DNA from 2 places in the Pseudaeromonas paramecii genome. Region 1 is predicted to be linked to the other one. Evidence: predicted binding sites of a transcription regulator. Region 1 holds the regulator's gene; the other holds the start of a gene.
What was found. Region 1 encodes sigma-54, which starts transcription at its own class of promoters, with help from an activator protein. Its sites were predicted from a motif close to TGGCACNGTTTTNGCTT; they were not measured.

Region 1 (4,376 bases):
ATGATGTCATCGACCTGCCGGTGATGCGCGCCTGCGGACTGGGAGTGGCGGTGGCTGATGCCCATCCGCTGGTACAGCAGGGGGCCGACTTCATCTGCCGGCTCAAGGGCGGCGAAGGGGCGGTACGGGAGCTGTGCGATCTGATCCTGCAGGCCCTGGGCGCCCTGGAATCGGCACAGGGGCCCTCGGTATGAGTCGGCAAAATCTGCTCATCGGCGCCCTCTTCCTGTTTAGCCTGCTGAGCTGGCGCTGGTTTGAGGCCGATCGTCAGTCCGGCACCCTCACCAATCCCGAGGAGTACTACCAGCCCACCTTTACCGCCAACAAGCTCAAGTACCTGAACTTTGGCGACAACGGCCAGCTGCGTAACGAGGTCTCGGCGGACTATACCGAATATTACAATCAGCTGGAGCAGACGGAGCTGTTCAACCCCGTTATCATTGCTCACGATGAGCAGGGCCAAGCCCAGTGGCGCATCAGCGCCAAGCAGGGCATCCTCAATCTCAACGACAACGCCATCTTACGGGATCAGGTCCGCATCCTGGCCCTGACCGCCAATGACACCCTGGACTGGCTCGAGACTCCCTATCTGGAGATGGATCTGCTCCGTAACGAGGTTCGTAACCATCATCCCGTGACCATGGAAGGTCCCCGCTTCCACCTGGAAGGTGTGGGCTTACTGGGGCAACTGGATCAACGCATTTATGAAATTCTGGACAAGAGTCATGGTATCTACTTCAACCAGCCTTAAGTGGTGCCTGCTGGCCCTGTGCCTGCAACCCGTGATGGCCAAGCAAAGCGACTACAAGCAGAAGGTCTACGTGGACTCGGTGCGCCAGGTGGCCGAGCTCAACGACAACAGGCTGACCTTTTTGGATGATGTGGTGATCCGTCAGGGCACCATCGAAATCCATGCCGACAAGGTGGAGGTGATCCGCCACGGTGACAAGGGTGCCGATGAGATGATAGCCACCGGCCGCCCGGCCCGCTTCCACCAGGTGCTGGATAACGGCAAGCCGGTGGATGCCCAGGCCAATCGCCTGAGTTACAAGCTCAAGGAGCGCATGGTACTGCTCACTGGCAACGCCCGCATCAAGCAGTCGGACAACGAGATCAGCGGTGACCAGATCCGCTATGACATCCAGAAACAGCAGATGGTGGCCGAAAGCAGCGGAGGCTCCCGGGTCAAGACCATCTTCCTGCCCGACGAGATGGGCAGCTTCGATCAACCGGCCCAGGAGAAACCCTAAGCCATGGCCCTGTTACATGCCGCCAATCTGAAAAAGAGCTACAAGGGTCGCCAGGTGGTGAGCGACGTCTCCCTCCAGGTGGCCGCCGGCCAGGTGGTGGGTCTGCTGGGCCCCAACGGCGCCGGCAAGACCACCTCCTTCTACATGATCGTCGGCCTGGTACAGCAGGACGGCGGCCAGGTCTGCATCGACGAGCTGGACATCAGCTCCATGCCCATGCACCTGCGGGCCCGTAACGGCATCGGTTACCTGCCCCAGGAGGCCTCGATTTTTCGTCGCCTGACGGTGGAAGAGAACCTGCTGGGAGTGCTGCAGATCCGCCCTGAACTGACCCAGGAGGAACGGCGGCAGAAGATGGAGTCCCTGCTGGAGGAGTTTCACATCACCCATATCCGCCAGAATCTGGGCCAGAGCCTGTCCGGTGGCGAGCGCCGTCGGGTGGAGATCGCCCGGGCCCTGGCCGCCGAGCCCCGCTTCATCCTGCTGGATGAGCCCTTCGCCGGGGTGGATCCCATCTCGGTGAACGATATCAAACGCATCATAGAACACCTGCGGGATCGGGGATTGGGCGTACTCATCACAGACCACAACGTGCGGGAAACACTTGATGTCTGCGAGAAAGCCTATATCGTCAGCCATGGACATCTGATCGCGGAAGGGACACCCAGCGAGATTTTGGCCAATGAACAGGTGAAGCGGGTTTACCTGGGTGACGCCTTCAGCATTTGATCTTCTCGTCACCGGCATTGCATTAACAAGGACATACGGAAATAGATGAAGCCATCCTTACAGTTGCGACTGGGTCAGTCTCTGGCCATGACGCCACAACTACAGCAGGCGATTCGTCTGTTGCAGCTCTCCACACTGGAGCTGCAGCAGGAAATCCAACAGGCGCTGGATGCCAATCCGCTGCTGGAGCAGGAGGAGAGCGATACCCACGAGTCAGAGCAACCCAGCGAGGAAGCACAGGACAGCAGCCAGCTGGATACCAGCGAAGCCATGGAACAGGACAAGCTGCCGGATGATCTGCCCATGGATACCTCCTGGGACGAGGTCTACACCGCTGCCGGTTCCGGCCAGTCCAGCAGCCCCATCAGTGGCGATGAAGACTTCCTCTATCAGGGCGAAACCACAGAGACGCTGCAGGATTACCTGTTGTGGCAGATGCAGCTCACCCCCTTTAGCGAGGTGGATCAGGCCATCGCCCTGGCCATCATAGACGCCATCGACGACTCGGGTTACCTCACCATTGATCTGGACGATATCGTTCAGGCGGTGAGCGATGAGGATATCCAGGTTGAGCTGGACGAGGTGACCGCCGTGCTCAAGCGGGTGCAGCACTTCGACCCCATCGGCGTGGCCGCCCGCTCGGTGCAGGAGTGCCTGCAGATCCAGCTGGGCCAATACGCGCCCGGCATCCCCTGGTTGGCCGAGGCCAAGCAGGTGCTGGCCGAACACATGGATCTGCTGGGCAACCGGGACTATCGCACCCTGGCCCGCAAGATGCAGCTCAAGGAGTCCGAGCTCAAGGAGGTGCTGGATCTCATTCAGCAGCTGGAGCCCAGACCCGGCAATCGGGTGATGCAAACCGACTCCCAGTATGTGATCCCGGATGTGGCGGTGAGCAAGAAGCAGGGCAAGTGGGTGGTGGAGCTTAATCCCGATGCCATGCCCAAGATCCGCATCAACGAAACCTATGCCTCCATGGCCCGTCACGCCCGCAACAGCAGCGATACCCAGTTCATTCGCTCGCACCTGCAGGAGGCCAAGTGGTTCATCAAGAGCCTGGAGAGCCGCAACGAGACCCTGCTCAAGGTGGCCAACTGCATCGTCAAGCAGCAGCAGGACTTCTTCGAATACGGTGAAGAGGCCATGAAGCCCATGGTGCTCAACGACGTGGCCGAAGCCGTCGAGATGCACGAGTCCACCATCTCCCGGGTGACCACGCAAAAATTCATGCATACCCCGCGGGGTATCTTCGAGCTGAAGTACTTTTTCTCCAGCCACGTCAATACTGAGAGTGGGGGGGAGTGCTCTTCCACCGCCATCCGTGCCCTGATCAAGAAGCTGGTGGCGGCCGAAAACCCGGCAAAACCCTTAAGCGATAGCAAGATCGCGGATTTGCTCACCGAGCAAGGTATCATGGTAGCCAGACGGACCATCGCCAAGTACCGCGAGTCCTTGTCGATTCCCCCGTCTAGTCAGCGCAAACGCCTACTGTAAGTCACACTTACGGGGCCCTACTTAAGGACGACGTTATGCAAATTAATCTCTCAGGTCATCACATCGAACTCACCGATCCCCTGCGCGATTTTGTCACCACCAAGTTTGCCAAGCTGGAGCGTCACTTCGAACAGATCAATAACGTCCAGGTGATCCTGAACGTGGAGAAGCTCAATCAAATCGCCGAAGCCAAGTTGAACGTCAACGGCGGCGAAATCTTTGCCAATGCCCAGGATGCGGACATGTACGCCGCCATCGATGCCCTGATCGATAAGCTGGACCGGCAACTCATCAAACACAAAGAAAAGATCTCCAGCAAATAACCATGCAACTCTCCGACCTGCTCAGCGGGAACTGCACCAAGAGTGCAGTTCCCTGCTCCAGTAAAAAACGCGCCATCGAAATCATCAGTGAACTTGCCGCCGCACAGCTGGGCATCGACAGCCAGGAGCTGTTCGAATGCCTGCTGGCCCGGGAGAAGCTGGGCAGTACCGGCATTGGTGGCGCCATCGCCATCCCCCACGGCCGTATCCCGGACGAGCTGCCGGTGACCGGTGTGCTGCTGACCCTGGAGCAGCCCATCCCCTTCGATGCCATCGACAACCAACCCGTCGACATACTGTTTGCCCTGCTGGTACCCGAGAGCCAGTGCAAGCAGCACCTGCAAACCCTGGGGCTGATTGCCAAAAAACTCAGTGACAAAAACCTCTGTCGCCAATTGCGCCTGGCGGACAATGATGAAATGCTCTACCAACTGATCACCGCCCCCTGAGGAGCCCATGAAACTCATCGTCGTCAGCGGCCGGTCCGGCTCCGGCAAGACCATAGCCCTGCGGGTACTGGAGGATCTGGGTTACTACTGTGTCGACAACCTGCCGGTCTCCCTGCTGCCACAACTGGTGG
Region 2 (4,376 bases), on a different contig from region 1:
TCCAACCGCACCCGGCCCTTGCCGTCCGGCACCATGTTGGACAGATCCGCCTTGCGCTCACCCAGCTTCTCCATGATGGCGCCTTGGTTCTGCTCTTCGATGTCCACGGTCAGGGTTTCCATCGGTTCCATGCGCACGCCATCGATGGTCTTGATGATGACCTCGGGACGGGACACGGCCAGTTCGAAACCTTCGCGGCGCATGTTTTCGATCAGGATGCCCAGGTGCAGTTCACCCCGGCCGGAGACACGGAACTTGTCCGGATCTTCGGTTTCGTCCACCCGCAGGGCCACGTTGTGCACCAGCTCCTTCTGCAGACGCTCGAGGATGTTACGGGAGGTGACGAACTTGCCTTCCTTGCCGGCGAACGGCGAGGTGTTGACCTGGAAGGTCATGGTGACGGTAGGCTCGTCCACCGACAGGGGCGGCAGGGCCTCCACGGCAGCGTTGGAGCAGATGGTGTCGGAGATCTTCAGCTCACCCAGACCCGTGATGGCGATGATGTCACCGGCTTGGGCACCCGTGACTTCGGTGCGCTGCAGGCCCAGGTAACCCATGACCTGACCCACCTTGCCGGTACGGGTCTTGCCATCGGCACCCACTACGGTCACCTGCATGTTGGGCTTGACGCTGCCACGGGTGATACGGCCGATGCCGATGACGCCCACGTAGGAGGAGTAGTCCAGCTGGGAGATCTGCATCTGGAATTCGCCGGCCGGATCCGCCTTGGGCGGCTCGACGAAATCAACGATGGCCTGGAACAGGGGATCCATGTTGTCGGACGGCTTATCCAAATCCAGGGTGGCGTAGCCCTGCAACGCGGAGGCATAGACGATGGGGAAGTCCAGCTGCTCGTCGGTGGCGCCCAGGTTGTCGAACAGATCGAACACCTGATCAATGACCCAGTCCGGACGGGCACCAGGACGGTCAACCTTATTGACCACCACGATGGGACGCAGACCCTGGGCGAACGCCTTCTGGGTCACGAAACGGGTCTGGGGCATGGGGCCGTCCACGGCATCCACCAGCAGCAGTACGCAATCGACCATGGACATGACCCGCTCTACTTCACCACCGAAGTCGGCGTGGCCGGGGGTGTCGACGATGTTGATGCGGTAGTCATTCCAGCGAATGGCGGTATTCTTGGCAAGGATGGTGATGCCACGCTCCTTTTCCAGATCATTGGAGTCCATGATCCGCTCCTGGCCTTCGCTATTGCGGTCCAGGGTGCCGGATTGTTGCAACAGCTTATCTACCAGTGTGGTTTTGCCATGGTCAACGTGCGCGATAATGGCAATATTGCGGAGCTTGTCTAACATCCTCGCCTCTAAAACAAGTGGGGAAAAATTGGGCAGTCATTCTACTCGGCCACTTGTGATCTTCATAGCAAATTCAACTGAAATTCCGTGATCAAATTTTGCCTTGCCTCACACTATGAGCCCAGAGCGAGTGGACCTGGCGAACCAATTGACCCATTTTGGGGCCTCAAAATGGTTTTCGATGCACCATATTGATGCATGCCGGTTTTTGGTGGATCGGCTCAAAGCCATTACTCTCTGTAAGTTAAAGGAATTAATTTTTTGGCACGCTTTTAGCAGACCTCTTTTCCGAGGCACTGTTGATTTCGAATACGTTTTTACGACACCGGAGGTTAGTTGACATGTCCGCTGCAAATGTTCTGGCGATGATCAAAGAACAAGAAGTGAAATTTGTTGATCTTCGCTTCACTGATACCAAGGGTAAGGAACAGCACGTTTCCATCCCGTCTCACCAAGTCGACGAAGGTTTCTTCGAAGACGGCAAGATGTTCGACGGTTCTTCCATCGCCGGTTGGAAAGGTATCAACGAATCTGACATGGTTCTGATGCCCGACGCCTCTACCGCCGTCATGGATCCCTTCACCGAAGAAGCGACCCTGATCGTCCGTTGCGACATCCTGGAACCCGCCACCATGACTGGCTACGATCGCGATCCGCGCTCCATCGCCAAGCGTGCTGAAGAATTCCTGAAGTCCAGCGGCATCGCCGACACCGTCCTGTTCGGACCGGAGCCGGAATTCTTCGTGTTTGACGACGTCCGTTTCGGCAACACCATGGGCGGTTCCTTCTTCAAGGTTGATGCCGAAGAAGCAGCCTGGAACTCCGCCACCGAATACGAAGATGGCAACAAGGGCCACCGTCCCGGCGTTAAGGGCGGTTACTTCCCGGTTGCTCCGGTTGACTCTTCCCAAGACCTGCGTTCCGCCATGTGTCTGATCCTGGAAGAGATGGGTCAAGTGGTTGAAGCTCACCACCACGAAGTGGCCACTGCCGGTCAGAACGAAATCGCCACCCGCTTCAACACCATGACCAAGAAGGCTGACGAAGTTCAGGTGCTGAAGTATGTCATCCACAACGTGGCCCACGCTTACGGCAAGACCGTAACCTTCATGCCGAAGCCCATGTTTGGTGACAACGGTTCAGGCATGCACTGCCACCAGTCTCTGGCCAAGGATGGGGTTAACCTGTTCGCCGGCGACCTGTACGGTGGTCTGTCTGAAACCGCTCTGTACTACATCGGCGGTATCATCAAGCACGCTAAGGCTGTGAACGCCTTCACCAACCCGGCTACCAACTCCTACAAGCGTCTGGTTCCTGGCTACGAAGCACCGGTTATGCTGGCCTACTCCGCCCGTAACCGCTCTGCCTCCATCCGTATCCCGCTGGTACCGAGCCCGAAGGCCCGTCGTATCGAAGTTCGCTTCCCGGATCCGGCTGCCAACCCGTACCTGGCCTTCGCTGCTCAGCTGATGGCCGGTCTGGACGGCATCATCAACAAGATCCATCCGGGCGAAGCCATGGACAAGAACCTGTACGATCTGCCGCCGGAAGAAGAAGCGCTGATCCCGACCGTGTCCGGTTCTCTGGACGAGGCTCTGGCCTCTCTGGATGCCGACCGTGAGTTCCTGACCCGTGGTGGCGTCTTCTCCGACGACTTCATCGACTCCTACCTGGAGCTGAAGCAAGCCGACGTGGATCGCGTACGCATGACTCCGCATCCGGTTGAGTACGAACTGTACTACTCCGTATAAGCAGAGCCAGTCCCCAAAACCCGCCATCTAGGCGGGTTTTTTTTTGGCGACTCTCCAATAATGAGACCCGAGACCTTTTACCCTCAAGGAGGAACCCATGCGTCTTGCCTGGTTGCTGCTCAGCCTCGCCCTGCCCCTGCAGGCCGCTCAAACCATCTATCGCTGGGTGGATGCCCAGGGGGTTATCCACTTCTCGGATCAACCTCATCCCGGCGCCCAGTCGGAAACCCTACAAATGACCACGCCTCCTCAGGGCGCACCGACGCCGGCTGCCCCAGTTCAGACCAATCAGCCAACGCAAGCCGACCAGACCACGCCCCCAGAGACCGCCTATACCCTAGAGCTGACCAGTCCCAAGGATCAGGAGACACTGTGGAATAACGAGGGCCAAATCCCCCTCAAGGCACGAGTGCTTCCTTTTACCCCCAAGCAGGGTTTCCAGATAAAAGTGCTGCTGGATGGCCAGCAGACCAGCACGCTGACCAATCAGTTACCGGTTTCATTAAGCAATGTGGAACGCGGCACCCACCAGATCCAGCTTCAACTACTGGATAAAGACGGCAAGGTACTTGCATCGTCATCCTCCATTACCGTCTACCTGCACAAGGCATCCGTGCTAAACCGGGCTCGCCAGGCTAAAAGCGCTGGCTGATTGCACCAATACAGGTAGATTAAAAGTCCTTTTTGGTGCACTGCATCATTTTAGGGAGACCGGCCGTGGATAGCCGTCCTGACTTGCCCAAGACCCTGTTGGATAACCTGCTGACCGCTGTGGTGCTGCTGGATACCAACATGGTGGTTCATTACGTCAACCCAGCCGCCGAGCAGCTGCTGGGGGTCAGTGCACGCCGCCTGCTGGGTCATAGCCTGGAACAACTGGTGGAGTATCTCTCCCTGGATCTGGAGCGGCTGCGCGCCTGCCTGAAAATCGGCCAAGGCTTCACCGATAATGAAGTCACCCTGGTAGTGGAGGGTGAAGCCAAGCTGGTGGAAGTCAGCGTCATGGCGGTGTTTGAAAATCACGAACAGCTGGCACTGATGGAGCTGCGCAAGATCGACCAGCAAAAGCGCATCAGTCAGGAAATCCAGCAACACGCACAACAGCTGGCCGCCCGGGATCTGGTCCGAGGCCTGGCCCACGAGATCAAGAACCCCCTGGGTGGCTTGCGGGGCGCGGCCCAATTGCTGGAAAAGGCTTTACCGGAAGAGAGCCTCAAGGAATACACCGGCATCATCATCGCCCAGGCCGACAGGTTGCGGAACCTGGTGGATCGCCTGTTGGGGCCGCAACGCCCCGGGCGTCACC

Region 2: the regulator sigma-54 is predicted to act here: its motif matches at 1,582-1,598, upstream of glnA (glutamate--ammonia ligase).

Annotation. Positions count from the first base shown of each region.
Region 1 is NZ_BAABFC010000012.1:7,720-12,095, reverse strand. It holds gene kdsC (3-deoxy-manno-octulosonate-8-phosphatase KdsC) at 1-194, shown strand, start outside; gene lptC (LPS export ABC transporter periplasmic protein LptC) at 191-751, shown strand; gene lptA (lipopolysaccharide transport periplasmic protein LptA) at 726-1,250, shown strand; gene lptB (LPS export ABC transporter ATP-binding protein) at 1,254-1,979, shown strand; gene ABD847_RS08615 (RNA polymerase factor sigma-54) at 2,025-3,473, shown strand; gene hpf (ribosome hibernation promoting factor) at 3,509-3,796, shown strand; gene ptsN (PTS IIA-like nitrogen regulatory protein PtsN) at 3,799-4,245, shown strand; gene rapZ (RNase adapter RapZ) at 4,253-4,376, shown strand, end outside.
Region 2 is NZ_BAABFC010000029.1:98,442-102,817, forward strand. It holds gene typA (translational GTPase TypA) at 1-1,319, opposite strand, end outside; gene glnA (glutamate--ammonia ligase) at 1,661-3,070, shown strand; gene ABD847_RS16340 (DUF4124 domain-containing protein) at 3,168-3,722, shown strand; gene glnL (nitrogen regulation protein NR(II)) at 3,788-4,376, shown strand, end outside.